DNA from 3 places in the Telluria sp. GW821-FHT07G12 genome. Region 1 is predicted to be linked to each of the others. Evidence: predicted binding sites of a transcription regulator. Region 1 holds the regulator's gene; each other region holds the start of a gene.
The links. Region 1 encodes LexA, which represses DNA repair genes until DNA is damaged. Its sites were predicted from a motif close to ACTGTATNNNNATACAGT; they were not measured.

Region 1 (10,380 bases):
AGCAGCATGTTCTCGATGTACAAGGCCAACGGCCTGGTGCGCGACGTGTTCCGCACCCGTAACATGCGTTCGCTGCAGGGCAATTCCGGTATCGGCCACTGCCGCTACCCGACCGCCGGTTCGTCCAGCGAAGAGGAAGCGCAGCCGTTCTACGTCAACGCGCCCTTCGGCATCACCCTGGCGCACAACGGCAACCTGACCAACCAGGAACAACTGAAGGACGAGCTGTTCCGCATCGACCGCCGCCACGTCAACACGGGCTCCGATTCGGAAGTGCTGCTGAACGTGCTGGCGCACGAGATCCAGACCGCCGCCAACGGCTATTCGCTCGATCCGGAAGCCGTGTTCAAGGCGGTCGCCATGGTCCACAAGCGCGTGCGCGGCGCCTATGCCGTGATCGCGCAGATCGCCGGCCACGGCCTGCTGGCCTTCCGCGACCCCTTCGGCATCCGTCCGCTGTGCCTGGGCGTGAACGAAACCGAGAACGGTCCGGAATACCTGGTCGCCAGCGAATCGGTGGCGCTCGAGGGCCTCGGCTTCCGCTTCGTGCGCGACATCGCGCCGGGCGAGGCGGTCTTCATCGACGACGCCAGCCAGCTGCATGCGCGCCAGTGCGCCGAGAACCCGTCGCTGAATCCCTGCGCCTTCGAATACGTGTACCTGGCGCGTCCGGACTCGGTCATCGACGGCGCTTCGGTCTACGCGACCCGCCTGCGCATGGGCGAGTACCTGGCCGACAAGATCCGCCAGGAGATCCCGGTCGAGGAAATCGACGTCGTGATGCCGATCCCGGATTCCTCGCGCCCGGCCGCTATCCAGCTGGCGCTCAAGCTCGGCGTCGAGTACCGCGAAGGCTTCATCAAGAACCGCTACATCGGCCGCACCTTCATCATGCCGGGCCAGGGCATGCGCAAGAAGTCGGTGCGCCAGAAGCTGAATGCGATCGCGTCCGAGTTCAAGGACAAGAACGTGCTGCTGGTCGACGACTCGATCGTGCGCGGCACCACCAGCCGCGAGATCGTGCAGATGGCGCGCGAAGCCGGGGCCCGCAAGGTGTTCTTCGCCTCGGCCGCGCCGCCGGTGCTGTACCCGAACGTGTACGGCATCGACATGCCGACCCGCGACGAGCTGATCGCCCACGGCCGCACCGTCGAGGAAGTCTGCCGCGAGATCACGGCCGACCGCCTGGTCTACCAGGACATCGAGGCGCTGAAGAAGTCGATCATGGACGTGAACCCGGCGCTGACCAGCGTGGAGGCGTCCTGCTTCGACGGCGTCTACATCACCGGCGACATCTCGCCGGAGTACCTGGACAAGCTGGAGAGCCATCGCCACAAAAGCTCGGGCAAGTCGTCCGAGGACCTGGTGCGGACCCAGCTGAATCTGAACCCGCCGGTAGCGGCTGAATAATTCCTGCGCGGGCGCTCTGGCGCCCGTTTTCATTTGTACGGTACGAACATGAGCGACAAGAACAACTACGGCTTCACCACCACCATCCTTCACAACGACCGCCGCAAACCCATCGAGCAGGGCTCGCTGCACAAGCCCATCCACACCTCGGTGGCCTTCGGCTACGGCGATGCGCGCCAGCTGGCCTCGGTCTTCCAGGGCAAGGAGCCGGGCTTCCGCTACGGCCGCCAGGGCAACCCGACGGTCGCCGCGCTGGAAGACAAGATCAGCAAGATGGAAGATGGCGTGGCCACCCTGTGCTTCGGCACCGGCATGGCGGCGATCGGCGCGCTGGCCCAGGCGCTGCTGAAGGATGGCGACCATGTCGTCTCGTCCTCCTTCCTCTTCGGGAATACCAACAGCCTGTGGAATACGGTGGCGGGGCAGGGCACCGAGGTGTCCTTCGTCGACGCCACGGACGTCGCCAAGGTCGAAGCCGCGCTGCAGGACAACACGCGCCTGGTGTTCGTCGAGACCATCGCCAACCCGCGCACCCAGATCGCGGACCTGGCGCGCATCGGCCAGCTGTGCCGCGAGCGCGGCATCCTCTACGTGGTCGACAACACCATGACCACGCCCTGGCTGTTCCGTCCGAAAGCGGTGGGCGCCGGCCTGGTGGTCAATTCGCTGACCAAGTCGATCGGCGGCCATGGCATGGCCCTCGGCGGCGCCCTGACCGATACCGGCCTGTTCGACTGGAGCACGTATCCGAACATCGCCGCGAACTTCCGCAAGCAGGCGGCAAGCGCCCAGGGCATGGCCCAGCTGCGCGCGAAATCCCTGCGCGACTTCGGCGCCTCGCTGGCGCCGGAAGCCGCCCACCACATCGCCGTCGGCGCCGAGACCCTGGCGCTGCGCATGGACCGCACCAGCGCCAACGCGCTGGCGCTGGCCCGGATGCTGGAAGCGGACGAGCGCGTGGCTGCGGTCCACTACCCGGGTCTGGCCTCGCACCCGCAGCACGGCCTGGCTACCGATCTGTTCCGCGCCTACGGCTCGCTGTTCAGCTTCGAGCTGAAAGAGGGCATCGACTGCTTCGACTACCTGAACCGCCTCAAGATCGCGATTCCGGCATCGAACCTGGGCGATACGCGCACCCTGGTGATTCCGGTCGCGCACACGATCTTCTTCGAGATGGGCCAGGAGCGCCGCGCCAGCATGGGCATTGCCGAGTCGCTGATCCGGGTGTCGGTGGGCATCGAAGATACCCCCGATCTGGTGGAAGATTTCCGATCGGCATTACCCTGATTGCATTGTCATAAAGTAATCACACATCTATCATCGTCTTACCTACATATCTGTATCCAGTGAGGAGAGACGATGAAACGACTTGTATTTACCCTGCTGATGCTGGCGGCCGGCGCGGCCTTCGCCGACGACCTGGGTGACGCGGAAAAAGCCTTGCGGGCGAAGGATTACGGCAAGGCATTCCCGATGTATACCTAGCTCGCCAATGCCGGCAATACCGAAGCACAGTTCCGGCTGGGCGAGATGTACTGGTATGGCGACGGTACCGCCGTCGACATGGCCAAGTCGCAGAGTCTGCTGCAGAAAGCTGCGGCAAGCGGCCACAACGGCGCCAAGGAGGCGCTGGCCGTCCTGCAGAAGCGCGAGCAGCGCGCCGCCGATCTCGCTTACTGGACCAGTGGCTACAAGGGCGAAGACCTGGTGTCGGGCAAATACGCCTGTCCCATGCCGACGATCCCGGCCGTGTCCAAGACCAATGCCGAAATCAAGGCCGTCAGCGAAGCCATCGCGAATTGGGAAACCTGCTACAACGACTTCGTCGCCGGGGTCAACCAGCTGCCGCCGGCCAACAAGCGCATTCCGGCCGACGTCCTGCAGCTGATGAGCCCGCGCGAAGCGGAGCAGGCGATTGCCCACGTCGACGATACAACGGTTGCCGTCATCACCCGCCGCCAGAACGATGCGCTGAGCTTCAGCTCGGAGCGTGACGCCTGGCACAAGGCGACCAATGAGTTCGTCCTTGCCGCGAATTCAAAGCAGGCGTCGAACAAAATGCTGATAGAAGCCGAGAACAGGCAATTCGAGGAAAACAACCGCAAGTTTAATAACGCCTCGCCCAGCGTCATGAAAAAGTGAGTCGGGTTGAGCTGGCAGGGCTGTGCGGGTATGATGAATTTCCTTTTTCACAGCCCTGTTTCCATGAAGACTCTCCTGTTTTGCGTGGCCCTGCTGGCGGCCGGCGGCGCCTGCGCCGATGAGCTGGCCAATGCGGACGCCCTGTTCGCCAAAAAGGCTTATCCCGAAGCCCTGCAGAAATACACCAAGCTGGCGAACGCCGGCAATGTGACGGCCCAGCAGCACGTGGGCGAAATGTATTTTTATGGAGAGGCAGGAACCATCGACGAAGCCCAGGCCGAGGCCTGGTTCCGCAAGGCGGCCGCCAAGGGCAATCCCAGCGCCATCGCTTCACTCGAGCTGATCGCCAAGCGCGTGGAGCGCCGCAAGGACATCGACTACTGGATCACCCAGTACGACGGTTCCGAATTCCGCACCGGCCAGTACCGCTGCCCTGTGCCGCGCTTCCCGTCCGTCTCCAAGCAGAACGAGGAGATCGACCGGATCTGGGCCAACATGAAAGCATGGCAAGATTGCCATAACGCCCTGGTCCAGGCGCTCGTCGACGCCAATCCAGGCACCAAGCTGATCCCCGCCGACATCGTCAAGCTGATGACCAAGCCCGAGATCGAAAACGCCGGCAAGCACCTGAATCAGGTGATCGAGAATCTCGCGGAAACTGTGCGGGTCAAGGGCAAGCTGGTGGTGGCCGATTTCGGCGCATGGCGGGATGCCACCGACGCCTGGATCAAGGAGCACAACAACATCGTCAACAGCACGCCGACGCCGGAACGCCAGCACGAGCTCGAAGAGCGGCGCCAGAACCGCGGAAACCTGTAGGGAAGATGTCAGGAACGCCCGGTGCAAGACCGGGCGTCTGAAGAGAGGTGCTTAGTGCCAGCTTAGTGCCGGCTTAGTGCCACGACCGCAGAAGGCCGACAGCCAGGCCTTCCAGCGCGAACTCGTCGCTGTGCGGATCGACCGTGATCACGGAGAAGTCCGGGTTTTCCGGCAGCAGTTCGATGGTGGCGCCGTTCTTGCGGTAGCGCTTGACGGTGACTTCATCGCCGATGCGGGCAACCACGATCTGGCCGTTCTTGGCTGAATCCACTTTCTTGACAGCCAGGAAGTCGCCATCGCAGATGCCGGCATCGCGCATCGACCAGCCTTTTACCTTCAGCAGGAAGTCGGGCTTGGCCGAGAACATGGCCGGGTCCACCGAGTAGGTGGTCTCGACGTGTTCCTGGGCCAGGATGGGCGAACCGGCGGCGACGCGGCCGACCAGCGGCAGCGACATCAGCAGGGCAGCCGGGACGACCGGTACGGGGACGGTGTCCGCCGCCGCGCCGACCAGGCGGATGCCGCGCGAGGTGCCGGGAGAAATTTCGATCGCGCCCTTGCGCGCTAGGGCTTGCAGGTGTTCCTCGGCGGCGTTGGCCGAGCGGAAGCCAAGCTCCTGCGCGATTTCGGCGCGGGTGGGCGGAAAGCCGGTATTGTCGATGGCTTCCTTGATCAGGTTGAGGATCTGTTCTTGCCGTGCGGTGAGCTTAAGCATGTTCGATAGGTGTAAGTAAAGGAGCGTCTCGAGCGACACCCGACACCCTGTATTTTTGTACAGTATTGCGCCGGGCGCAAGGGGAATCCGTCGCTTTTGCCGCTTTTTTTTGCTTGGCGGGCACAGCCGATAACAACAGGGCAAGCGGGCAAGCTGGCGGGCACCGCAGATGGTGATTGAGCTCTTGACGTTTTTGCGGTTATAATGTCGGGCTTTCCCTTCCCACACTCGTCTTGACGCCGAGGTGGGCATTTGTTTAAACGTCCTTAAGGAGTGTTGCATGCGTCATTATGAAATCGTGTTTATCGTCCACCCGGACCAGAGCGAGCAGGTCCCGGCGATGATCGAGCGCTACAAGACCACCGTCACCTCGCGCGGCGGTAACATCCACCGCGTCGAAGACTGGGGCCGCCGTCAAATGGCTTACCAGATCCAGAAGCTGCCGAAGGCACACTACATCTGCATGAACATCGAGTGCGACAACGAGACCCTGGTCGAGCTGGAAACCGCATTCAAATTCAATGATGCCGTGCTGCGTCACCTGACCGTCAAGATGAAGAAGGCCGAAACCGCACCGTCGCCGATGATGAAATCGGTCCAGCGCGAAGACGCAGCCAAGAGCCATCGCGCCGAGCAGGCAGCCGCTCCGGCCGCAGCCGCTTAATTTCTTCGGAAAGTGAAGCGCAGAGGGCAGTGAACGAGCTGTTGCTGGTCGCAAGCATCGCGGAACGCGATACCTTGCGGTATACCCCGGCCGGCATCCCCATCGTCAGCGGCATCCTGTTACATGGATCGCAGCAGCTGGAGGCAGGGATTGCCAGGCAGGTCGAGTTTGAAATCGCCGCGCTTGCCGCGGGAGATATTTCAGGCCGGTTTGCCGATGCCGAACTTGGTGCCGTGTACCAGTTCAAGGGCTTCCTCGCGAGGAAGAACCGCAACAGCAAAGCCCTGGTGTTTCACATCATTGAATTCATTTAGATTAGATACAGGAGCCAAAAATGGCATTCGGTAAAAAGTTCGACAAAAACAAGGCCAAGGAAAAACTGAAGCGCAAACAGCAGAACCCGCTGTTCAAGCGTAAGAAATTCTGCCGCTTCACCGCAGCAAACGTGGAACAGGTTGACTACAAAGACGTCGACACCCTGAAGGACTTCGTCCAGGAAAACGGCAAGATCATGCCGGCACGCCTGACCGGTACCAAGGCGCACTACCAGCGCCAAGTGGACACCGCCATCAAGCGCGCCCGCTACCTGGCCCTGCTGCCGTACACCGACCTGCACAACGCTTAATCGTCGGTCACGACACGTATACTGGAGAATAATATGCAAGTCATCCTGCTGGAAAAAGTCGTCAACGTCGGCAACCTGGGCGACGTGGTCAAGGTCAAGGACGGTTACGCACGTAACTTCCTGATCCCGCAAAAGAAAGCCCGCCGTGCAACCGAATCGGCCGTGGCCGAGTTCGAAGTCAAGCGCGCCGAACTGGAAAAGGCAGCCGCCGAGAAGCTGGCAGCCGCACAAGGCCAGGGCGAGAAGCTGAACGGCATGACCATCACCATCGCCCAGAAAGCTGGCGTCGATGGCCGTCTGTTCGGTTCCGTGACCAACTTCGACATCGCTGAAGCCCTGAGCAAGCAAGGTTTCGCCGTCGAGAAGGCCAACGTCCGCATGCCGACCGGCCCGCTGAAGACCACCGGCGAGCACCCGGTTGCCGTCGCTCTGCACACCGACGTCGTCGTCGACGTGACCGTGGCAGTCGTGGGCGAAGCTGCCTAAGAAGCTTCGAGGAACCTACTGCGCGTCGTAGGTCCGGTTTGCGATGCTCCGCTACGGCGGACCGGCTGTACTGTTCGTACAGCTGCGCTTCTCAACCAGACCTCCTTCCGCTCGCTACGGTTCCTCTCGCTTCTTGTTGCTGGAATGAAAAAAGCCGGGTTCGCCCGGCTTTTTTTATGCTTGGAAAATCACCAATCATTTCAGCGGTCGATGCGGAAAAGGTATAATGTCGGCCATGAACACCCCAGCAGACCCGCAGATCGAGTCGCTCCGCATTCCCCCGCATTCCATCGAAGCAGAACAGTCCGTCATCGGCGGCCTGCTGCGCGATAACGCGGCGTGGGACCGTATTGCCGACTTCATGCATGCGGAGGACTTCTACCGCTACGACCACCGGATCATCTTCGAACAGATGGTCCGCCTGATCAATGCCGGCAAGCCTGCCGACGTGATCACCGTATACGAGTCGCTCGTCCAGCTCGGCAAGGCCGAGGAAGTGGGCGGGCTGCAGTACCTCAATGCGATGGCGCAGAACACGCCGTCCGCCGCTAACATCCGCCGCTACGCCGAGATCGTGCGCGACCGCGGCGTGCTGCGCCAGCTCATCACCGTGGCCGACGAAGTCTCGGCCAAGGCCTTCAATCCGCAGGGCGCCGAGGTCAAGCAGATCCTCGACGAAGCCGAATCGCGCATCTTCGCGATTGCCGAGCAGGGCGCCCGCGGCGCCCAGGGCTGGCTGCCGGTGCAGCCGCTGCTGACCCAGGTGGTCGAGCGTATCGACGAACTCTACAGCCGTGAAAACCAGGGCGAGATCACCGGCGTCCCGACCGGCTTCATCGACCTCGACAAGATGACCTCCGGCCTGCAGCCGGGCGACCTGGTCATCGTTGCCGGCCGTCCATCGATGGGCAAGACCGCGTTCTCGGTCAACATCGGCGAAGCCGTCGCGGTCGAGGCCGGCCTGCCGGTCGCGATCTTCTCGATGGAGATGGGCGGCACCCAGCTGGCCATGCGTATGCTGGGCTCGATCGGCCAGCTCGACCAGCACCGCCTGCGTACCGGCAAGCTGATCGACGAGGACTGGCCGCGCCTGACGCACGCCATCCAGAAGATGAACGACGCCCAGATCTTCATCGACGAGACGCCCGCGCTGAACCCGATCGAGATGCGCGCCCGCGCGCGCCGCCTGGCCCGCCAGTGCGGCAAGCTGGGCCTCATCATTGTCGACTACCTGCAGCTGATGCAGGGTTCGAAACCGGGCGACAACCGTGCGTCCGAGATTTCCGAGATTTCGCGTAGCCTGAAGGGCCTGGCCAAGGAGCTGGGCTGTCCGGTGATCGCGCTGTCCCAGCTGAACCGATCGCTGGAACAACGCCCGAACAAGCGCCCGGTCATGTCCGACCTGCGCGAATCGGGCGCTATCGAGCAGGATGCGGACGTCATCATTTTCCTGTATCGCGATGAAGTCTATAACCCGGACTCGCCCGACAAAGGTACCGCCGAGATCATTATCGGTAAACAGCGTAACGGCCCGATCGGGGCGGTGCGACTGACCTGGATGGGTATGTATACCAAGTTCGGGAATTACAGCGGCAGTCTGTCCATCTACCAGGGCGACTAAGCCGATAACGACCGCGGTGCGACCTGCGCCGCGGCCCTTAAAGAAGTTCCAAGAGATTTACAACGGAGAACCATATGTTTGGACGCCTGATGCCCACCGAGGGCAAATTTTTCGATCTGTTCAACCAGCACGCGGCGCTGTGCGTCAAGGGTGCACAGGAAATGGTCGGCCTGATGACCAACTTCGACGACCTGGAAAACCGCACCCACGCTGTGGAGAGCATCGAAAAACAGGCGGACAAGATCACCTACGCATGCGTCGACCTGCTGCACAAGACCTTCATCACCCCGCTCGACCGTGACGACATCCACAAGCTGATCACCCGCATGGACGACATCCTCGACATGATGGAAGACGCTGCCCAGACCATCTCGCTGTACGACCTGCACGCCGTGACCCCGGAAGCCAAGCGCCTGGCCGAGCTGTGCCTGGCCTGCTGCGAAAAGGTCCAGCAGGCCGTCGGCATGCTGCACAACATGGATAACGCCCAGAAGATGGTCGCGATCTGCGAAGAGATCGACCGCCTGGAATCGGACGCCGACCACGTGATGCGCGCCGCCATGTCCAAGCTGTTCCGCGACGAGCCGGACGTCCGTAACCTGATCAAGATGAAAGCCATCTACGAGATCCTGGAAACCGTCACCGACCGCTGCGAGGATGTCGCGAACATCATCGAAGGCATCATCGTCGAAAACGCGTAAGCCCAAAACAATAAAAACAATATGGATCATCTTCATATCAGCATTTACGTGCTGGGCCTGCTCGTCCTTTTAGCGCTGGTCTTCGACTTCATGAACGGCTTCCACGATGCCGCCAACGCGATCGCGACGGTGGTGTCGACCGGGGTGCTGAAACCCCAGACCGCGGTGGCCATGTCCGCGCTGTTCAACTTTGTCGCCATCTTCACCGTCGGCGTGCACGTCGCCTCCACGGTGGGCAAGGGCACCGTCGACCCGCACATCGTCGACCAGTACGTGATCTTCGGTGCGCTGATCGGCGCCATCGTCTGGAACGTCATCACCTGGTACTACGGCATCCCGTCCTCGTCCTCGCACGCCCTGATCGGCGGCCTGGTGGGCGCGGCCGTGGCCAAGTCGGGCACTGGCGCGCTGGTCGGCGGCGGCCTGCTGAAGACCGTCACCTGGATCATCCTGTCGCCGCTGCTGGGCTTCCTGCTCGGTTCGCTCGTGATGCTGGCCGTGTCCTGGATCTTCGTGAAGACTCCACCGCGCAAGGTCGACACCTGGTTCCGCCGCCTGCAGCTGGTTTCGGCCGCGGCCTATAGCCTGGGCCACGGCGGCAACGACGCCCAGAAGACCATCGGCATCATCTGGATGATGCTGATCTTTGCCGGCGTCTCGCAGGCCGGCGATGCCGCGCCGCCGCTGTGGGTGATCATCTCCTGCTACACGGCGATCTCGCTGGGCACCCTGTTCGGCGGCTGGCGCATCGTCAAGACCATGGGCCAGAAGATCACCAAGCTGAAACCGGTGGGCGGCTTCTGCGCCGAATCGGGCGGCGCCATCACCCTGTTCCTGGCCAGCGCGATCGGCGTGCCGGTCTCGACCACCCACACCATCACCGGCGCCATCGTCGGCGTCGGCTCGGCGCAGAAGGCGTCGGCGGTGCGCTGGGGCGTGGCCGGCAACATCGTCTGGGCATGGGTCTTCACGATCCCGGCCTCGGCCTTCATGGCGGCGATCGCCTGGTGGATCGGTACCCACATCCTGTAAGCGGACATCGCTTCCCATGAGAAGGGCAGGGTGAAAACTCTGCCCTTTTTGTTTGTGCACGCCACGCAACAACGTTCCCTTACTTTTTTGTTATCGTAAGTAGTAATATTACACAGTGGCTCTTGCCACCGATAATAATCAGAGGGGACGATATGCTAACCAGAC
Region 2 (10,380 bases), on a different contig from region 1:
CGCTGGACTCGTCGAAGGACATCCTGCGCGAGTACAACGACTACTTCGGCGTGCGCTATCCGCTGCCCAAGCTGGACAACATCGCCGGCGCCGGCCGCAGCCAGTTCTTCGGCGCGATGGAAAACTGGGGCGCGATCTTTACCTTCGAGTACGCGCTGCTGTTCGACCCGGCCAGCTCGACCCAGCACGACCGCCAGGAGATCTTCGCCACCGCCGCCCACGAGATGGCGCACCAGTGGTTCGGCGACCTGGTCACGATGCGCTGGTGGGACGACCTGTGGCTGAACGAAGGCTTCGCGTCCTGGATGGAAAGCCGCATGACGCAGCGCCTGCATCCGGAATGGAATACCCGCCTGGGCGCGGTCGCCAGCCGCGACGGCGCCATGCAGCGCGACTCGGTGGCCACCACCCACCCGGTGGTGCAGCACATCGAGACCGTCGAGCAGGCCAACCAGGCCTTCGACGAGATCACCTACCAAAAGGGCGAAGCGGTAATCCGCATGCTCGAAGCCTACGTGGGCGAGAACGCCTGGCGCAGCGGCGTGCGCAGCTACATGAAGGCCCACGCCTACGGAAATACCGTGTCCGACGACCTGTGGAAGCAGATCGAGAAGGCGGCCCGCAAACCGGTCACGGCGATCGCCCACGACTTCACGCTGCAGCCGGGCGTGCCGCTGATCCGCGTCGGCGAACCGGTGTGCAAGAATGGCGCCACCAGCGTGCCGCTGACTCAGGGCGAGTTCTCGCGCGACCAGCCCGAGAAGAAGCCGCTGGCCTGGCGCGTGCCGGTGATCGCGCAAGTCGCGGGCAACACGAAGCAGGCGTCCACGCTGGTTTCCGGCGGCAAGGGCACGATTACGCTGCCGGGCTGCGGCGCGGTGATCGTCAACGCCGGCCAGAGCGGCTATTACCGCACCCTGTACGCGCCGAAGCAATTCGCCCAGCTGGCGCAGGCCTTCGCCACGCTGGCGCCGATCGACCAGCTTGGCCTGCTGTCGGACAGCACTTCGCTGGGCCTGGCCGGCCTGCAGCCGGCATCGAGCGCGCTGGACCTGGTCAAGGCCACGCCGGTGAGCGCCGATCCGCAAGTCTGGAGCCGCATCGGCCACGTGTTCGAGGGCCTGCACTGGCGCATGAAAGGTGACATGAGCGACGACAAGGCGCGCCGCCAGCGCCTGGACGCCTTCGCGATCGCCCGCCTGGCGCCGGTGATGGCGCAGACCGGCTGGGAAGCGCGCAGCGGCGAAGACTCCGCCATCGCCAACCTGCGCGAGCAGCTGATCGACACCCTGAGCGAACTGGGCGACCCGACCGTCATCGCCGAGGCGCGCCGCCGTTACGCCGCGATGGACAAGGACCCGGCCGCGGTGCCGGGCCCGCTGCGCAAGACGGTGCTGGCGGTGGTCGCCCAGCATGCCGACGCCGTCACCTGGGACGGCCTGCACGCCCGCGCCCGCGCGGAGACCAATCCGCTGCTGCGCGACCGCCTGTACGCGCTGCTGGCCATCGCCGAAGACAAGGCGCTGGCCCAGCGCGCGCTGGACATGGCCCTGACGGACGAGCCGGGCCTCACCAACAGCGCGGCGATGATCTCGGCGGTGGCCCAGCGCTATCCGGACATGGCGCTCGACTTCGCGCTCGCGAACGTGGAGAAGATCAACCAGCGCGTCGACGCCAGCTCGCGCAGCCGCTACTTCGCGCGCCTGGCCATGGGCTCGTCGAACCCGGCGACGATCGTCAAGCTGAAGGGCTATGGACAGGCCAACCTGGCGCCGAGCTCGCGCGGCGACGTCGATGCGGCGATCGCGTCGATCCAGGACCGCATCAAGACCAATGCGGCGCGCCTGCCCGAAATCGACGCCTGGCTGCAGCAGAACGGCGGCTGAGCGACACCGCCTTTACTCCAGGGCTCGCATGACGGTGGCCGGCGCGGCGGCATTGCGCCGCGCCGCCAGCCACGCATCCAGGCGCTGCGTGGCGTCCGCCCGCAGGTGAGGCTGCACGTGCAGCCCCAGCTTGGTGCGCCGCCACAGGATGTCGTCGGCGGTCTGCGCCCACTCATGCTTCACCAGCCAGTCGGCCTCGACCTCGAACAGCCCGGGCACGATCTCCTCGCCGAGGTCGGCGCGGCCGCGGCAATGGCCCAGCATGGCCCCCAGCCGGCTGCCATAGGCGCGCGCATAGCGGGTCACCAGTTCGGGCGGCAATGCGGCGTACTGCTGCTGGCGGGTGCGGGTCCAGGCCTCGAAGTCGCGCACCGAGCGGGCGCTGGGCTGGCGGCCGAACAGATCGCCCCCTGGCAGGCAGGCTTGCGCCGTCCAGCCGGGCACGCGCCGTCCCAGCGCCGGCGCGATCCAGTCCACGGCCTGCTCGGCCAGCTTGCGGAAGGTCGTCACCTTGCCGCCGAAGACGGACAGCAGCGGCGCGCCGTCGCGGTCGGTCTCCAGGCGGTAATCGCGGCTGGCGCCCGACGCGCTGGCGGAAGAGTCGCCCCCGTCTTCCCCGATCAGCGGCCGCACGCCGGCATAGCTCCACACCAGGTCTTCGGGCCCGATCCGCTGCATGAAGGCGCGGTTGACGGCATCGCACAGGTAGTCGACTTCCGCATCGCCGATCGCTACTTTATCGAGGTCGCCCTGGTAATCCACGTCGGTGGTGCCGACCAGGGTGAAGCGGCCTTCGTAGGGTATCGCGAAGACGATGCGGCCGTCCGGCTGCTGCAGGATGTAGGCGCTGTCGTGCGTGAACAGCTGCGGCACCACGATGTGGCTGCCCTTTACCAGGCGCAGGCTGCGCGCCGTGGATTGGGGCGTGGCCGTACCCAGGAAGCTCGCGGCCCACGGACCGGCCGCATTCACCACGCAGCGCGCGTGCACGCGCAGCGCATCGTCGGCGCCCTGCAGGGCCGCGACCCAGCGCTGGGGCTCGCGCACGAGGCTGGTGCAGCGGGTGCGCGTGAGGACGGTGGCGCCACGCTCGCGGGCATCGACGGCGGCCAGCACCACCAGCCGGGCATCGTCGACCCAGGCGTCGGCATAGGCGAAGGCGCGGCTGAAATGCGGCTGCAGTGGCGCCCCGGCCGGGTCGTCCCGCAGCGACAGCTCCTCGGAGCCGGGCAGGAAATCGCGGTGCGCCAGGTGATCGTAGAGGAACAGGCCGGCGCGGATCATCCACGCCGGCCGCATGCCCACGCCGGGCGCGTGCGGCATCACGAAGCGCAGCGGGCGCATGATGTGCGGGCCGCTCTTGAGCAGCACCTCGCGCTCGGCCAGCGCCTTGCGCACCAGGCCGAAGTGGTATTGCTCGAGGTAGCGCAGGCCGCCGTGTATCAGCTTGCTCGAGGCCGAGGATGTGTGCTGGGCCAGGTCGTCTTTTTCGCACAGGACCACGCGCAAGCCGCGCCCGCTGGCGTCGCGCGCGATGCCGGCGCCGTTGATCCCGCCACCCACCACCAGTACGTCACAATCGATGCGTCGTGAATGCTCGCTCATCCGTCCTCCCATGGTCCGCGCAGCAGTCAAGTGTACGGTCCGCCCGGCCGCGGGTGTTCGGCCATATCAATGTAGAATTCCCGCATGACGACACGCGCCTGGGTTCGCATGCCTTCCGGCAAGCGCCTCGACCTGCTCAATCCTACTCCCTTCGACTGGGACGACGCCGACCTGGCCCTGGGCCTCGCGCGCACCTACCGCTGGGGCGGCCACTCGGCCTGGCCCTTGCCGCTGTCCGTGGCCCAGCATTCGATCTGCGTGATGCTGCTGCGCCAGCTTGCCTCTCCCGAGCCGCTGGACCCGGTCGTCGCCTTGCGCGAACTGCTGCACGATGCCGAGGAAGGCCTGCTCGGCTTCGACGCCGTCTCGCCTCTGAAACCCTTCCTCGGCGAAGGCTTCAAGGAACTCACGCAGCGGCTGGAACAGATGGTCTTCCTGCGCTACGGCCTGCCGGCCTGGACGCCCACCGAACACGCGAAGCACAAGCTGGCCGACCGCCTGGCCGCCGCGACGGAAGCCGTGCACGTGGTCGGCTGGAAGGTGGAGGAAGTGTGGAACACCCTGAAAATCCGCGCCGCCGTGCTGGAAGAAGACCCGCTGGCCGGGCGCTACCGCTGCCGGCCGTGGGAGCCCTGGCCGCCTGTCGTCGCGGCCGAGCGCTTCCTGCTCGAGCTGGACCATTTGAAGCAGCGCATCGATGCGGGAGAGGCGCATGGCTGAGGCCGGCCTGGATGCCGCGATCGCCCGCGCCGCCGGCCTGCTGCGCGATGCCGACGCCCTGCTGATCGGCGCCGGCGCCGGCATGGGCGTCGATTCCGGCCTGCCCGACTTCCGCGGCGACCACGGCTTCTGGAAAGCCTATCCGCCGCTGGCCAGGCTGGGCATCCGCTTCGTCGAGATCGCGAATCCGCGCAGCTTTGCCCGGCATCCGGAGCTGGCCTGGGGTTTTTATGGGCACCGGCTGGCGCTGTACCGCAGTACGGCGCCGCACGAGGGTTTTGCGATTCTGCGCGAACTGGGCGAGGCACTGACCCACGGCGTCTTCGTCTTCACCAGCAACGTCGATGGCCAGTTCCAGCGCGCCGGCTTCAGCGATGCGCAGGTGGTCGAATGCCATGGCTCGATCCACCACCTGCAGTGCAGCCGGCCCTGCCATGACGCCATCTGGCCCGCCGATGCGGTCCAGCCCGAGATCGACCCTGCCGACTGCCTGATGCACTCGCCCCTGCCCGCCTGCCCCCGCTGCGGCGCGCTGGCGCGGCCGAACGTCCTGATGTTCAATGACGGCAGCTGGCTGGACGCGCGCACCGATGCCCAGTACGGCCGTTTCGAAGCCTGGCTCAGGCAGGCCCAGCGCCTGGTCGTGATCGAGCTGGGCGCCGGCACTGATGTGCCCTCGGTGCGGCGGATGGGGGAAAGCCTGGGCGCACCGCTAATCCGGATCAATCCACGCGAGCCGGAAGTGCCTTTGCCGCGTGATGTCGGCATCGCTGCCGGCGCACTCGATGCGCTGCGCCGCCTGCGCGAAGCTTTGCAGCAGTGAAAGAATCTTTCAGCAACTAGCTCGTGGTGAAATTTTCTTTCATAAGAACTAGCCGCGAAACCATAGCCAGCCAGAAGAATTGGCCTTACGAAAATGCTAAGACCTTTCTCAAGATCAGCGCCTAAATCCTTGATTCCTCAGCTTTTATTTTCATATCCACAGGAAATGTGGATAACTGTGTGGACAAGCGCCTCTTGACAAGCCGGGAGCGCAGTATTGATGCGGGTTTCAACAAATTGCCCGTTCAACAGGCAAATTTTAAGCTTATATAAATCAATGACTTACACGAGCCCTAGTTTTGTGCAGGATATGGCTATGAGGCAAATTCCTACACGTGTAGGACACGGGGGATAACTCATTCGGACTAGCCTGTTTTCGGCCTATTTCCACGCGTTTCTTGCCCGCTCGCGCACCAGCATCCTGACTTCGTCCGGCATCGGCTTGCGGCTGTGCGGCGTCTCCGCATTCACCCAGCTGCATTCCTCGAAATGCTTGAGCATGGCCGGGCTGATGAAACGGGTGCGCTGGGCGTACACATGGCGGTCGCCCATCTGCGCCTGCTGCTTGATGAAGAAGCGGTTCGGCAGCACCAGGTGCAGCTGCTCCTTGGCGCGCGTCATCGCCACATAGAGCAGGCGCCGCTCTTCCTCGATGTCCTCCGCGCTGCCGGTCGCCATGTCGGAGGGGATGCAGCCGTCGATCACGTTCAGCACGTGCACGGACTTCCACTCCTGCCCCTTGGACGAATGGATGGTCGACAGGATGAGGTAGTCCTCGTCCAGCAGCGGCGGGCCGGCGCGGTCGCTGGTGGCGTCGGGCGGGTCCAGGGTCAGCTCGGTCAGGAAGCTCTCGCGCGAACCGTAGCCGCCGGCCAGCTGCACCAGCTGTTCGAGGTCGGCCGTGCGCACCGGGGCGTCGTCGTACAGGCGCTCCAGGTGCGGCAGATACCAGTCCTTCACCAGCTCGATGTCCATCGGCCAGCGCAGTCCCGGCGTGCGCAGGCGCTTGAACAGGGCCACGAAGGGTTCCCAGTCACCCAGCGCGCGGGCCGGCGCCTCGAAGGCTTCCACTGCCGCCGTCGGTTCGGCGGCCTCGGCCACCGCATCGAGCAGGCGCGCCGCGGTGGCCGGGCCTATACCGGGGATCAGCTGGGCGACGCGGAAGCCGGCCAGGCGCCCGCTCGGGTTCTGGGCGAAGCGCAGCACCGCCAGGATGTCCTTGATGTGGGCCGCCTCCAGGAACTTCAGGCCGCCGAATTTCACGAAGGGGATATTACGGCGGACCAGCTCCAGCTCCAGCGCGGCGCTGTGGCTGGCGGCGCGGAACAGCACCGCCTGCTGCGTCAGTTTCGTGCCCGCTTCGCGCTGCTCCAGCACGCGGTTGCAGACCCAGCGCGCCTGCTCGGCTTCGTCCGGGATCAGCACCAGCTGCGGCTTCGCTGTCGATACCTTGTCCGTCCACAGCGTCTTCGCATGCCGCTCCAGCGCCGCCGCGATCACCGCGTTCGAGGCATCCAGGATGGGCTGGGTCGAGCGGTAGTTGCGGTCCAGCGTGATCGTGCGCGCCGGCTGCGAGAAGGCCTGCGGGAAGTCGAGGATGTTGCGCACCGTCGCGCCGCGGAAGGAATAAATGCTTTGGGCGTCGTCGCCGACCACCATCACGCCCTGCCCGTCCGGCTTCATGCCCTGGATGATGGCGGCCTGCAGGCGGTTGGTGTCCTGGTATTCGTCGACCAGCACGTGGTCGAACAGCGCACCCAGCTCCGGCCCGAGTTCCGGGTCGGACGCCATCTCGGACCAGAACAGCAGCAGATCGTCGTAATCGAGCACGTTCTGCTCCTGCTTGGCGTCCACGTAGGCGCCGAACAGGCGTTTCAGCTCTTCTTCCCACTCGCTGCACCAGGGGAAGGTCGACTGCAGCACCTCGCCCAGCGTATCGCGGCTGTTCACCACGCGCGAGTAGATCGCCAGGCAGGTCCCTTTCAAGGGAAACCGCTTCTGGCCGCCAGTAAGGCCGATATCCTGGCGCACCATGCCCATCAGGTCTTCGGAATCGGCGCGGTCGTGGATGGTGAAGGAGGCTTCCAGTCCGATCCGCCCCGCGTACTCGCGCAACAGGCGCGCGCCGATGGCGTGGAAGGTGCCGGCCCAGGGCAGCGCGGCCACCGCCTGGCTCGAGGTCTTGAGGACACGCTGCAGGACGCCGCCGGCGCGCTGCACCATCTCGTTGGCGGCGCGCCGCGAAAACGTCAGCAGCAGGATCCGCTGCGGATCGGCGCCGGACTGGATTAGGCGCGCGACGCGGTGCGCCAGCGTATTGGTCTTGCCCGAGCCGGCGCCGGCAACGACCAGCAGCGGCCGCGGCGCCTGCGCGCCGACGTCATGCTCGACCGCCGCGCGCTGTTCGGGGTTCAGGGACGCGTAAGGATCGGCGAGCGCGGGCTCGGCTTCCTGGCAACTGGGATCGACGGTATCGGGCATGGGACGACAGTTCTGATGATGACAGAACTGTACATTTATCCAGTAGAGTTACGCAAGTCCCATCTATTGCCGGGCTTGTCCAGATATCCACAAAATCTGTGGACAAGCATGTGGAAAAACACCCCCTTGACATGCGGGAAGCAAGGATTGATGCGGCTTTCAACAAGTTGCACATTGCACGTGCAGCGTGTGAAGACCACAAAATCAATGGTTTACGAAGTCAAGACGCGCACAATTCAAATATTTTTGCAAGATGTGCGCTGGAAACTTTTGTGCATAACCAGTGTGCCCAAGAAAGGCTCAGGCAACACAAGCACGACGACGTTCCGGCTCGCCCAGCACCCGTTCAATAACTGCGGCGGCAATGTCCTGAGAGCGCAGGAATTCAACGGCCGACACGGTGCCGGAATCGCCTTGCAGGGCAATGCCGCGGTCGACGATCTCGCGGCGGTGCGCATCCTGGCGCTGGCTGGTGCGAATCTGGTTCATCGGTCCTCCCGTTTCATGATCGCGGCCGATTGCCGCAAGTGCAGTATCGGCGCGCACATCCTTAAGTCAAGACAAATTTTGCCGCCAGCGCGACCGCGTGCGCCGTCCCCGCGCCGCCCGGCCTAGAATGGCCCCGACATCCATCACCAGCGAGGACCCCATGACCACGACTCCCGATCCCGACCTGAAACCGGGCGACGAAGCCGAGCCCGGCACCCCGGGCGCGGGCGAGGACCTGTGCGAGACCTGCGGCGGCAGCGGCAAGCTCGACAATGGCAAACAGTGCCCGGAATGCGAAGGCACAGGCCGCGTGATGCGCGGCATCGGCGGCGGCTAAGTAGCTCTCCGCATGGACAGGGAGGCTATGCCGGCGCGATAATCGTGCCATGAGCATACCGCCGCAGCCATCGCCAGCAGACCCCGCTTCTGCGCACCGCCCGCAATCCCTGTCCGATCTCTTCATCTCCTTCACGCTGCTGGCCCTGCAGGGTTTCGGCGGCGTGCTCGCCGTCGTCCAGCGCGAACTGGTCGAGCGCAAGCGCTGGCTGAGCCAGGAAGAATTCATCGAGGACTGGGCCGTGGCCCAGATCATGCCGGGCCCGAACGTGGTCAACCTGTCGCTGATGATAGGCGGACGCTACTTTGGCCTGCCCGGCGCCCTCGCCGCTCTCGGCGGGCTGCTGGCCCTGCCGCTGGTGCTGGTGCTGGGCCTGGCCGTGCTGCACGACAGCTTCGCCGACAACCCGCAAGTCGCCGGCGCCCTGCGCGGCATGGCCGCCGTCTCGGCCGGCCTGATCGGCGCCGCCGGCCTGAAGCTGGCCGTGGCCCTGAAACGCAGCCCGCTGCCGATGGCCTGGTGCGTGGCCATCGCCGCGTCCGGCTTCGTGCTGGTGGCGCTGCTGAAATGTCCTCTTTTATATGTGCTGCTGGGGCTCGGCGGCCTCGGCTGCATCCTCACCTGGCGCAGGCTCAAGGCATGAGCCCGGCGCCCGAGACCCTGCACCTGGCCCTGGCCTGGTCCGACTGGCTGAATCTGTTCGGCCATTTCCTGCTGCTGTCGATGATGTCGATCGGCGGCGCCATCTCCACCTCCTCCGAAATGCACCGCTTCCTGGTCGAGCAGCATCATTGGCTGAGCCCGGAGCAGTTCAACGCCGCCATCGCCCTGGCCCAGGCCGCGCCCGGTCCGAACGTCTTATTCGTCGCGCTGATAGGCTGGCATGTCGGCATGAACGCGGGCAGCGTCGGCGCCGCCCTGTTCGGCGTGCTGGTCAGCATGGTCGGCATCATGACGCCTTCCACCATCATCACCTACACGGCCGCGCGCTGGGGCCACCGCAACCGCGAGCTGCGCGCGGTACGCGCCTTCAAGCAGGGCATGGCGCCGGTGGTGATCGCACTGCTGCTGTCGACCGCCTGGATCCTCGGCAGCTCGGTGGGCGCCGCAGGCTGGCGCCTGCCGCTGCTGGCGGTCGCGGCCGGCGTCGTGATCTGGCGTACCAAGCTGCACCTGCTGTGGGTTCTAGCGGCCGGCGCTCTCCTCGGCGGCTTCGGGCTGGTGTAAGGCGCCCATGCCGGCGTTGCACCGGCTCGCCGTACTGGCGTACTGTCTTCGCCGGTGCGCCTTGCCCTGGGCGCCTTGCACCAGCCCGTGTAATGTGAGCGCCGCCGTGCACGGCGCGCGCATAGGCGGCATACTTGCGTTATTGCTCACCTGACGAGAGAAGAAACATGACCGAGCTTGCCCAATTAAATGTGCTCAGCGAACACGCCTGCTTCGGGGGCGTCCAGCGCTTCTACCAGCACGCCTCCAGCGCGATCGGCCTGCCGATGCGCTTTTCCGTCTACCTGCCGCCCGGCGCCGAAGGCAAGCAGCTGCCGGTGCTGTTCTACCTGGCCGGTCTGACCTGCACCGAAGAAACCTTCATGATCAAGGCCGGCGCCCAGCGCGTGGCCGCCGAGCTGGGCATGGTCCTGGTCGCGCCCGACACCAGCCCGCGCGGCGCTGGCATCCCCGGAGAGACCGACAGCTGGGACTTCGGCGTGGGCGCCGGCTTCTACCTCGACGCCACCGTCGAGCCCTGGGCCCGTCACTACCGCATGGAGAGCTACATCCTCGAGCTGCGCGAACTGGTGCTGGCCAGCCTGCCCGTCGATCCGCAACGGGTCGGCATCTTCGGCCATTCGATGGGCGGGCATGGCGCACTGACCCTGGCGCTGCGCCACCCCGAGCTGTTCCGTTCGGTCTCGGCCTTCGCGCCGATCGCCGCGCCGACCCGCTGCCCCTGGGGCCAGAAGGCCTTCAGCGGCTACCTCGGCGCCGACCAGGCGGCCTGGCGCGCCCACGACGCCAGCGAGCTGATCAAGGATGCGGGCC
Region 3 (10,380 bases), 900 kb from region 1:
TCATGGAGCCGCGGCCGGTGGCGTACATGTCGGCGATGTTCGAGGCCGGCGTGATGATCTGGCCGCCGCCCGGGTAGTCCGGACCCGGCATCAGGGTCATCAGCTCGGCGTGGGTGATCTTCGGATTGCGGATCATCGCCACCGCTGCCGCCGCCACTTCGCGCAGGTTGTGCGACGGGATCTCGGTGGCCAGGCCGACCGCGATGCCGGAGGCGCCGTTCAGCAGCACCATCGGCAGGCGTGCCGGCAGGGTACGCGGTTCCTCGACCGAGCCGTCGTAGTTCGGCTGGAAATCGACCGTGCCCATGTCGATTTCGTCCATCAGCACGCGCGCCATCGGCGTCAGGCGGGCTTCGGTATAACGCATCGCCGCGGCGCCGTCGCCGTCGCGCGAACCGAAGTTGCCCTGGCCGTCGATCAGCGGGTAGCGCAGCGAGAAGTCCTGGGCCATGCGGACCAGGGCGTCGTACACGGACTGGTCGCCGTGCGGGTGCAGTTTACCCAGCACGTCGCCGACCACGGCCGCGGATTTGCGCGGTTTCGCGGTCGGGCCCAGGCCCAGCTCGTGCATCGCGTACAGGATGCGGCGCTGCACCGGCTTCTGGCCGTCGGACACGTCCGGCAGCGCGCGGCCCTTCACGACCGAGACCGCGTAGTCCAGGTAGGCGCGCTCGGCGAAGGTGGAAAGGGTGAGGGTTTCGGCGTCGTCGCCGTTGCCGCCGTTATTGTCGCCGCCGCCGGGCGGATTCATTTGTTCAAAAAGGCTTGCTTGAGTCATATTCGTTCGTATCAGATATCCGCTTCGGTTTCGTTACCGTGCTCTTCCAGCCATGCGCGGCGGGCGGCGGCTTCGCCTTTACCCATCAGCATGTTGAAGCGCGCCGACGACTCGGCCAGGTTGTAGTCGCCGAAGGAGACCGGCAGCAGGCGGCGGGTGTCCGGATTCATCGTGGTTTCCCACAGCTGCTCGGCGTTCATCTCGCCCAGGCCCTTGAAGCGGGAGATGCTCCACACGCCTTCCTTCAGGCCTTCCTTCTTGAGCTTGTCCTCGATCGCCAGCAGTTCGCCGTCGTCCAGCGCATACAGTTTCTGGATCGGCTTCTTGCCGCGCGCCGGCACGTCGACGCGGTACAGCGGCGGACGGGCGATGCACACGTGGCCATTGCGGAACAGGGCAGGGAAGTGCTTGAAGAACAGGGTCAGCAGCAGGACCTGGATGTGCGAGCCGTCGACGTCCGCATCGGAGAGGATGCAGATCTTCCCGTAGCGCAGGCCGGACAGGTCGGGATTGTCGCTTGAGCCATGCGGGTCGACGCCGATCGCCACCGCGATGTCGTGGATCTCGTTGTTGGCGAACAGGCGGTCGCGGTCGGTCTCCCAGGTGTTCAGCACCTTGCCGCGCAGCGGCAGGATGGCCTGGAATTCCTTGTCGCGGCCCATCTTGGCGGAACCGCCCGCCGAGTCGCCCTCGACCAGGAACAGTTCGTTGCGGGTGATGTCGGTCGATTCGCAATCGGTCAGCTTGCCCGGCAAAACGGCCACGCCCGAGGACTTCTTCTTCTCGACCTTCTGCAGCGAGCGCAGGCGGCTTTGCGCCTGCTTGATGACCAGTTCGGCCAGCTTCTTGCCGTAGTCGACGTGCTGGTTCAGCCACAGTTCGAGCGGCGGCTTGGTGAAGGTCGAGACCAGTTTCACGGCGTCGCGCGAGTTCAGGCGCTCCTTGGTCTGACCCTGGAACTGCGGGTCCAGCACCTTGGCCGACAGCACGAACGAGACGCGTGCGAACACGTCTTCCGGCAGCAGCTTGACGCCCTTCGGCAGCAGCGAGTGCATCTCGACGAAGTTCTTCACCGCGCCGAACAGGCCGTCGCGCAGGCCGGATTCGTGGGTGCCGCCGCTGACCGTCGGGATCAGGTTGACGTAGGATTCGCGCACCACGGCGCCTTCCTCGGTCCAGGCCACGACCCAGGCCGCGCCTTCGCCTTCGGCAAAGCCTTCGTCGCCGGCGGCCGCGTATTGCGCGCCTTCGAACAGCGGGATCACGGTCTGGCCCTGGCCCACGGTCTGGGCCAGCGCTTCGGTCAGGTAGCCGCGCAGTCCTTCGTCGTAACGCCAGGTCTGGACGTCGCCGGTCTTGCCGTTGGTGAGCGTGACGGTCACGCCCGGCAGCAGCACGGCTTTCGAGCGCAGCAGGCGCTGCAGCTCGGTCATCGGGATGTTCGGGGAATCGAAGTATTTACCGTCCGGCCAGGCGGTGACGCGGGTGCCGTTCTTCTTGCCGCCGCGATCAAACGGTGCGGAGCTCAGGGCTTCGACGACGTCGCCGGCTTCGAAAGCCAGGTTGTGCACGCCGTTACCCTGGTCGTCCTTGCGCCAGACGGTGATTTCGAGGCGCTTCGACAGCGCGTTGGTGACCGAGACGCCGACGCCGTGCAGGCCGCCCGAGAAGGCATAGGCGCCGCCCGAACCCTTGTCGAACTTGCCGCCCGCGTGCAGACGCGTGAAGACGATCTCGACGGTCGAGACGCCTTCTTCGGGGTGGATGCCGACCGGGATGCCGCGGCCGTCGTCCTCGACCGTGATCGAACCGTCCGGGTTCATCGTCACGGCGATGTTCTTGCAGTGACCACCCAGCGCCTCGTCCGAGGCGTTGTCGATCACTTCCTGGATGATGTGCAGCGGGTTTTCGGTGCGCGTGTACATGCCCGGGCGCTGCTTGACGGGCTCCAGTCCCTTGAGGACCCGGATGGATGATTCGCTGTAATCGGTTGGGGTTTTCTTGGTGGCCATGCTGTATTTGTGTAATCGAATGCCTGCGCATTCTATCTTGTCGCGCGGCAATAAGGACGCTAAAGGACGTGGTAAAAGCGTGGCAAAAGGCGCCAGTGTCGGTGCTTACGCGCGTTTTGGGAAGAGTACCTCGCGCAACACTGTATGGAAACACAGTATTTTTGCCTGTAGTGCGGAAGTTTGCAAGCCCTGAATCGTCAGAATCTGCAGAATGTGCGAATGCGGCGAATCGTGCGCGCCTACGGCAGGGCTATAGTTATTTCATGGCAGAGGACAATGAAAATCGCGAAAGTTCAGGTCCGCCGCGGGTGCCGGACCGGCGCGCCACTGGCGGCGGCTCGCGCTACCTCCGGCAGGGCGATACACCCTTGACCGTAGCCGGGCGCGTGCTGCGCTCGCGCTGGCGCGCCATCAGCGACCGCTTCAGCCGCGACTTCATGCGGCGCACGCTGCGCATCGGCGTCTCGGCCCGCATTTTTCACCCGGAGCCCGGCTCCGTCGGCCTGCGTAGCAAGAACCTGCAATACCTGGAAGAGTCGATCGCGCAATGGGTGATGTCGCGCGACGTGCTGGTCTTCATGGTGCCGACCGTGAATACGAACGGCCTGCTGCATCCTTCCAACATCACCATGCGCCACTACGCACGCCACCTGGACGGGCTGGTGCTGCAGGGCGGGGCCGACGTCTCGCCGATGACCTATGCGGAAGCGCCGACGCGCCCCGAATGGAACGGCGACCGCGCGCGCGACGTGTACGAGCTGGAACTGCTGCATGAGTTCGTCGACGCCGGCAAGCCGGTGCTGGGCATCTGCCGCGGTTGCCAGCTGATCAACGTTGCCTTCGGCGGCACCCTGTACCAGGACGTGGCGACCAATGTGCCCGAGGCGCAGGCCCACGTGCACGAAGACTACGACGCCCACCGCCACGCCATTGTGTTCCCGTCCGGTTCCTCGCTGGGCAAGATGTTCCCCGACCAGAAGCGCCCGATCGTAAACTCCATCCACCACCAGGCCGTCAAGGACCTGGGCCGCGACATCCATATCGAGGCGATGTCGGATCCGGACGGGATCGTCGAAGCGATCCGCTACCAGCGGGCGCCCTTCGTGATGGGCCTGCAGTGGCATCCGGAGTTTCACCGGGCGAAAGGGACGGAGCTGCTGGACTGCACGCCGGTGCTGGATGAATTCCTGCGGGCGGCGCGCGAGACGCGGCTTTAGTTTTGTTGTCCGGTCAGCTTCAGGCGCACCTCGAACCGGCTGCCGCAGCCTGCGCCGCCGCTGCTGGCCGTCACGCTGCCGCCATGCGCCTCGACCAGGCTTTTTACCAGCGCAAGGCCCAGCCCCAGTCCGCTGTTCTTGCTGTCGGTTGAGCGTTCCGCCTGGGTGTACAAATCGAAGAGATGGGGCATCAGGTCCGCCGGAATGCCGATGCCGTTGTCGGACACGCGCATCAGCAGCCAGCCGTCGTCCGCTTGCATGCTCAGCTCGATCCTGCCGCCGTCGGGCGTGTAGCGGATGGCATTGCCCAGCAGGTTGGCGACGATCTGGACTAGTCGCGTACGGTCACCCTCGACGGTCCAGGCCTGCAGCGCCTCCGGCTGGCTGACGTTATGTCCTTTGGCCCGCACCGCCGGTGCGTGCTGCTCGAAAGCCGCGTCGACCACCTCGCGCATGTCCACCGGGGCGCGGCTGATCGACACCAGGCCGCGGCTGACACGCGAGACGTCCAGCAAGTCCTCGACCATGCGGCTCATGTGCCCGGTCTGGCGCTTGATGAGCTGGCCGAGCCTGACGCCCTGGTTGGGGTTATCGGGACTGTTTTCCAGCAAATGCGCCGCCATCGATACCGCCGAGAGCGGGCTGCGCAATTCATGGCTGAGGATGGAAAGGAACTCGTCCTTGCGACGGTCGGCCGATACTAGCGACTGCGCCTTTTCGTTCAGAAGCACGTTCAAGGCCTCGACCTGGCGGTTGGTGCGATCCAGGCAGGCGGACATCTCCAGCAGTTCGGCCTGCTTGGCCTGCAAGGCGGCCAGCGCGCCGGTCAGCTCACGGTTCTGCTGATTGGCTTCCGACAGCGCGACATTGCTCGGCAACGCACCCAGCTGCGACAAGGCGAGGTCGATGGCGCCGGCATGCAGCACCGGCGCCTGCGCCGCAAAGGCTTTTACCAGCACGATATGGGTGCCGTGGCTGCCGGTGTCGATCTCGCAACGGTCCATCAGGCGGCGCGCGGCCGGGATGCCGCCGCTCAGGGCGCCGTGCGACGCGCCGTCTTCGCCCAGGATGCGATCGAGCGCGGCAATGCCCGTCCCCTGGTCGTCGATGGTGACTACCAGGGCCTGGCGCGCGCCCAGGCGCCCGACGAAGAAACGCACCTTGCCCCCGTCAGCGTAGACGAGGGCATTCCTGGCCAGTTCGGACACCGCTGTGGCGATACGCGTCTGCTCGTGATGGCCGAACGCGCACAAGCTCGTGATCTGGCGCGCGCGCAGCCGGGAAGCAATGACGTCGAGTTCGCTGCGTACGCTTACCGTCAGCAAAGGATGAAGAGGAGCGAACTCTTGGGGGAAAGGCTCAGGCATTTCCGGGATTATCCGCTATGAAGGCCGGCAAGTGTCAAAAAGCTTGCGTGTTTTTCATTACAAGAGTGCTATAGTCGACCGGTTATGCACCCGAGACCCGATGCCTCCTTGGTCGGTTTACAAGTTTGAAGCTGGACCCGACAATGACCGACACAAGCTATTTCCCCGCGATCGCCGAGCTGCTCCAGGAGCACCGCAGTGCCATCTTGGCGGAGTGGGAAGCCCGGCTCGACACGGTCGTGCTTGGCAGCAGGCGCGTCAGGAAAGACGAGCAGCGCAGCCAATGCGACGATTTTCTCGGCGCATTCGTTGCCGCCCTGCGCGACGACAGCCCCGGCGACATCGACAGCCGGGGCTGGAGCGGGATGCGCGTCGTCCTGGACGACGTGTCGTCCTCGCGTGCAAAAGCAGGCTCCACCTCCAGCGAAACCGCCACCTTCGTGTTTTCGGTCAAGCAGCCGATCTTTGCCGTCCTGCGCACCGGCCTTGCCGATCAGCCGGCCGTCCTGGCGGCTGCATTCTGGGCGCTCAGCACCTTGCTGGACAAGCTCGGCCTGTACACGGTCGAGGTATTCCAGCGCGGCCGCGACCAGGTCGTCGTGCGCCAGCAGCAGGAACTGCTCGAGCTTTCCACGCCGGTCATCAAGTTGTGGGACGGCGTGCTGGCCTTGCCGTTGATCGGCACCCTCGACAGCATGCGAGCCCAGGTCGTGATGGAAAACATCCTCCAGAAGATCGTCGATTCCGGCGCCACGATTGCCATCATCGACATCACCGGCGTGCCGACCGTCGATACCCTGGTGGCGCAGCACCTGATGAAGACCATCGCCGCCGCGCGCCTGATGGGCGCGGACTGCATCATCAGCGGCATCCGCCCGCAGATCGCCCAGACCATCGTTCATCTCGGGGTCGACCTGCAGAACGTGACCACCAAGGCCACCCTGGCCGATGCTTTCCTGGTCGCGCTCGAGCGGACCGGGACGACGGGCATTGCCAGGGCATCCTGAATTCGCTTGCGCAGGCGGCAAACTGCCTCCATAATCTAAATGAGAATCATTCTCATGAAGAAAAGGAGCTTCCATGGACGACGATTACCTGGACGACAGCCCCGCATCGGGCACGCCGAGCACCCGCCACGCGCTGCTGGTCGCGGCCCTGCTGCACCTGATGTCCCAATACACACTGCGCAGCACGCAACGCAGCCCGGGCGCGGCGGGCAGCGATGACGGCGGCCCCTGCGTGAAGCTGGCCGCCGTGATCGAGCGCCACCTCGACGCCCTGGCGCGCCTGCCGGACGCCGAGCCGGTGCTGCGCGCCACCTGCGAGCAGCTGCGCGTGAAATGGGAAGACCTGGTCGACAGCCGCATGCCGGCGCCCGTCAAGCGGCCGCTGTTGTCGCGCATCCTGCGCCCAGGCGCGTTCAAGGCGCCGGCGCTGGCGACTTGATCGACACTAGGCCAGCCAGGCGCGCAGGGCGGTTTCGCCGTCCGGTGTAAACGCCAGCACCCGCGAGTCCGGCACGCGCCTGGCCCAGCCCAGTTGCTGGAAGCGGTCCAGCAGGGTGCTGCCGAGCTGGCCGGCCAGGTGATGGCGGCGCTCGCTCCAGTCCAGGCAGGTGCGGCAGAAGGGGCGGCGCGAGACGGGCAGCGTGGCGGCGTCGATGCCGAGTGCGCGCACCAGATCCTGGCCTTGTGAAGTCAGCGCGATGCCGTCGGCGCCGAGCGCAAAGGCGCCGCGGCGCGCCAGGCTCTCGTAGACCAGCACGCCCAGTTCGCCCGCCAGGTGGTCGTAGCAGACCCGCGCCTTCCTCAGCGCCGGCTCGCGCGGGCTCGAGCGCACGCGCACGGCGCCGGTGCCGAAGGCCACGCCCATCAGCGATTCGAGCAGCTGGGCCACCTCGGCATCGGCAATGCGGAAGTAGCGGTGCCGGCCCTGCGACTCGACGCTCAGCAGGCCCGCATCCGCCAACTTGGCCAGGTGCGTGCTGATGGTCTGGCGCGTGACGCCGGCGGCATTGGCCAGTTCGGTCGCGGTCAGCGCCATTCCGCTCATCAGGACGGTGAGTACTTCGGCGCGCGCGTGGTCGCCGATCATGGCGGCGATATTCGTAATGTTCGGTCCATCTTTCATGCTTCGATCCTAACCGAAGCATCGCGACATGGCAAAAGACTACAGTGGTCTCATTCATCAACGAGGAGACCCCATGATCACCTGCTTCATCCGCTACGAGATCGACCCGTTCCAGAAAGAACAATTCAAACGCTACGCCGACAACTGGGGCCGCATCATCCCGCGCCTGGGCGGCCGCGTGCTCGGCTACTTCCTGCCGCACGAGGGAACGAACTACGAGGCCTGGGGCCTGGTCGGCTTCGACAGCCTGGCTGCCTACGAAGCCTACCGCGCGCGCCTGAAGCTGGACGAGGAAGCGCGTGCCAACTTCGCCTTCGCGCAAGAGCAGCGCTTCATCCTGCGCGAAGAGCGGACCTTCACCGAGCTGGTCGAGGGCACGTTCCAGCCGGAGCCGCTGCAATGATCGCCGTGATCTTCGAAGTCGAGCCAGATCCGGCGTATCGGCAGGACTACCTGGATACCGCGGCCGCGCTGCGCGCCGAACTGGAAGCGATGGACGGCTTCATGTCGGTGGAGCGCTTCGAGTCGCTGGCACAGCCGGGAAAAATCCTGTCGCTGTCCTTCTGGCGCGACGAGGAAGCGGTCAAAGGCTGGCGTAACCTGGCCTTGCACCGCGAAGCGCAGATGCGCGGGCGGCAGGGCGTCTTCCGCGACTACCGGCTGCGCGTGGCCGAGGTGGTGCGTGATTACGGCCTGCGCGAGCGCGAGGAGGCGCCGGCCGACGCCCCACGCCTGCCCATCAATCCCTGACCTCGGCCTCGACCAGCTTGGCCAGCAGCTCCAGCGATTCCTGCCAGCCCAGGTAGCAGGCCTCGGCCGGAATCGCGGCCGGGATACCTTCCTGCGTGATCCTCACCTCGACGCCGCAGAACACCTCGCGCAAGCTCACCGTGGTCTGCATGCGGCCCGGCAGGTGCGGATCGTCGAATTCGGCCGAGTAGCGCAGGCGCTGCCCCGGTTCCAGTTCCAGGTATTCGCCGCCGAAGGAATGGCTATGGCCAGTGGTGAAATTGGTGAAGGACATCCGGTAGCGGCCGCCGACCCTGGCGTCCATCTCGTGGACGGTGCCGATGAAGCCATGCGGCGGCAGCCATTTGGCAAAGGCGCCGGCGGTGGTGAAGGCGCGGTAGACGCGGTCGGCGCTGGATTTCAGCACGCGGTGCAATTCGACGGTATTCGTGGACATGATCTCTTCCTTATCGTTGGCAGAGGAGAACCCTCTGATGCTACGACGAACGGGGTGCGGCGGAATCGACATGCTACAGTGAGTTCATGCCGACTCCTCGAGAATATCCCGTCACGCCGGACGGCCGCTACTTCGTGGTCGACGGCCGCTTGTGGCGCACATCCAATCCCGCGCTGGCGCCGGAACTGCGCCAGGAACTGGTCGATAAACTGATGAAGGCGCGCCGCCAGGTCGGTCTCGCGAAGAAGGCCGGCGATGCGGCAGCGGAGCGCGAGGCCCGCGCCGCGGTCGACGAGGCCAAGCGCGCACTGGGCGAGCGCGGTCCCGTGTGGTGGACCGATGGTGCGCCGGATTTCAACCGGCGGCTTGCCGTCAACACGCCCTACGCGGACTGGCATGCATCGCTGCTCGCCGGCAATTAGTGCAGGCGCCGCTCGCCCCGGAAACGCTGGATAGCCGCATTCACCATGCCTTCGCAACTGCCCTGGCGTTCGTACTGCGCCCGCAGGTAGGACGCATCGCTGCCCTCCGAGGCCGCGGCGGCCAGGTGCAGCAGCGCCTCCACGCTGCCCAGCGCCTGGGCGTGCGGTTCCATCTGGTCGAGGGTGGCGAGGATGTCTTCGCGCAGCGGCAGCTGTTCGTAGGTCTTGGGGTGCGTGATCACGCCGTCGAGGCCGAAGCGCGCGGCCTGGAAGCGGTTGTAGTTGTAGACCAGGTAGTCGTCTTCGAGGGGCGGCGCATCTTTTCTTTGCAACAGGTGCCGGCAGATCGCCTGCAGGTAGGCCGCCAGGCTTGCTGCGCGCTCCACCGTCAGCGGGGTGTCGCACACCCGCAGCTCGATGGTGCCGTACTCCGGCTTGGGCCGCAGGTCCCAGTAAAAATCCTTCATGCTCTTGATGATGCCGGTACGCTCCATCTTCGCGAAATACACCTTGGAGAAGTCGTCCCAGTCCAGCACGAAGGGCGCGCGGCCGCTCAGCGGGAAGGCGGTGACGGAATTCAGGCGCGCCGAATCGAAGCCGGCGTCAATGCCCTGCACGAAGGGCGAGGAGGCGGACAGCGCGATGAAATGCGGGATGTAGCGCGAAAGCGCGTGCAGCAGGTAGAGCGCGTCGTCGCCATGTGCGCAGCCGATGTGCACGTGCTGGCCGAACACCGTGAACTGCTTGGCCAGGTAGCCGTACAGGGTCGACAGCTCCTGGTAGCGCGGCTTGGAGGAGATGCGCTGCTCCGACCAGTGCTGGAAGGGATGCGTGCCGCCGCCGGCGATGCCGATGTTGAGGACGTCGCCGGCGGCGACCAGGGTATCGCGGATCTCCTGCAGTTCCGCCAGCAGCGGGCGGTAATGGGTCTGCACGCTCGAGTTAATCTCGATCATGCTCTCCGTGATTTCCGGTGTCACGTTGCCGGGAAAAGGCTTGCGCTTCAGGAGGTGCAGCAGGTCGGGGCTGGCCGGGGTCAGGTCGAGATCCGACAGGCTGACCAGCTGCAGCTCGAGCTCGACCCCGAAGGTCAGCGGCTCGGAGGTGGCGAAGGCTTCAAGCGGCATGGCGCGGCTCCGGGGCTTCGCGCGCCCACACCAGGGCGCGCTGCAGGATGATGGGTCCGAACACTTCGAGCAGCATGGTCACCGCGGCAATCGCGCGCAGCTCCTCGACCACCTGCACGCCGGCGTGGCGCGCATGCTCGA

Region 2: AC07PE_RS09455 (ATP-dependent helicase) is a predicted target of LexA. The motif match lies at 7,541-7,558, and genes of this name have one in related genera.
Region 3: AC07PE_RS06340 (DNA topoisomerase IV subunit B) is a predicted target of LexA. The motif match lies at 2,930-2,947, and genes of this name have one in related genera.

The regions. Positions count from the first base shown of each region.
Region 1 covers NZ_JBWKQA010000001.1:444,464-454,843, reverse strand. The annotation lists gene purF (amidophosphoribosyltransferase) at 1-1,410, shown strand, start outside; gene AC07PE_RS02200 (cystathionine gamma-synthase family protein) at 1,459-2,697, shown strand; gene AC07PE_RS02195 (hypothetical protein) at 2,770-2,895, shown strand; partial or broken gene AC07PE_RS02190 (hypothetical protein) at 2,929-3,552, shown strand; gene AC07PE_RS02185 (tetratricopeptide repeat protein) at 3,616-4,371, shown strand; gene lexA (transcriptional repressor LexA) at 4,445-5,086, opposite strand; gene rpsF (30S ribosomal protein S6) at 5,367-5,750, shown strand; gene priB (primosomal replication protein N) at 5,780-6,064, shown strand; gene rpsR (30S ribosomal protein S18) at 6,085-6,375, shown strand; gene rplI (50S ribosomal protein L9) at 6,409-6,861, shown strand; gene AC07PE_RS02155 (replicative DNA helicase) at 7,097-8,482, shown strand; gene AC07PE_RS02150 (DUF47 domain-containing protein) at 8,557-9,183, shown strand; gene AC07PE_RS02145 (inorganic phosphate transporter) at 9,205-10,215, shown strand.
Region 2 covers NZ_JBWKQA010000002.1:250,784-261,163, reverse strand. The annotation lists gene AC07PE_RS09475 (M1 family metallopeptidase) at 1-1,886, shown strand, start outside; gene glpD (glycerol-3-phosphate dehydrogenase) at 1,899-3,491, opposite strand; gene AC07PE_RS09465 (phosphohydrolase) at 3,576-4,211, shown strand; gene AC07PE_RS09460 (SIR2 family NAD-dependent protein deacylase) at 4,204-5,034, shown strand; gene AC07PE_RS09455 (ATP-dependent helicase) at 5,415-7,514, opposite strand; gene AC07PE_RS09450 (hypothetical protein) at 7,815-8,003, opposite strand; gene AC07PE_RS09445 (hypothetical protein) at 8,164-8,340, shown strand; gene AC07PE_RS09440 (chromate transporter) at 8,390-8,983, shown strand; gene AC07PE_RS09435 (chromate transporter) at 8,980-9,567, shown strand; gene fghA (S-formylglutathione hydrolase) at 9,735-10,380, shown strand, end outside.
Region 3 covers NZ_JBWKQA010000001.1:1,348,045-1,358,424, reverse strand. The annotation lists gene parC (DNA topoisomerase IV subunit A) at 1-778, opposite strand, end outside; gene AC07PE_RS06340 (DNA topoisomerase IV subunit B) at 790-2,790, opposite strand; gene AC07PE_RS06335 (gamma-glutamyl-gamma-aminobutyrate hydrolase family protein) at 3,054-4,007, shown strand; gene AC07PE_RS06330 (ATP-binding protein) at 4,004-5,332, opposite strand; gene AC07PE_RS06325 (STAS domain-containing protein) at 5,518-6,381, shown strand; gene AC07PE_RS06320 (hypothetical protein) at 6,455-6,820, shown strand; gene AC07PE_RS06315 (ArsR/SmtB family transcription factor) at 6,827-7,504, opposite strand; gene AC07PE_RS06310 (NIPSNAP family protein) at 7,578-7,907, shown strand; gene AC07PE_RS06305 (antibiotic biosynthesis monooxygenase family protein) at 7,904-8,254, shown strand; gene AC07PE_RS06300 (SRPBCC family protein) at 8,244-8,690, opposite strand; gene AC07PE_RS06295 (hypothetical protein) at 8,777-9,112, shown strand; gene AC07PE_RS06290 (YbdK family carboxylate-amine ligase) at 9,109-10,239, opposite strand; gene AC07PE_RS06285 (cation:proton antiporter) at 10,229-10,380, opposite strand, start outside.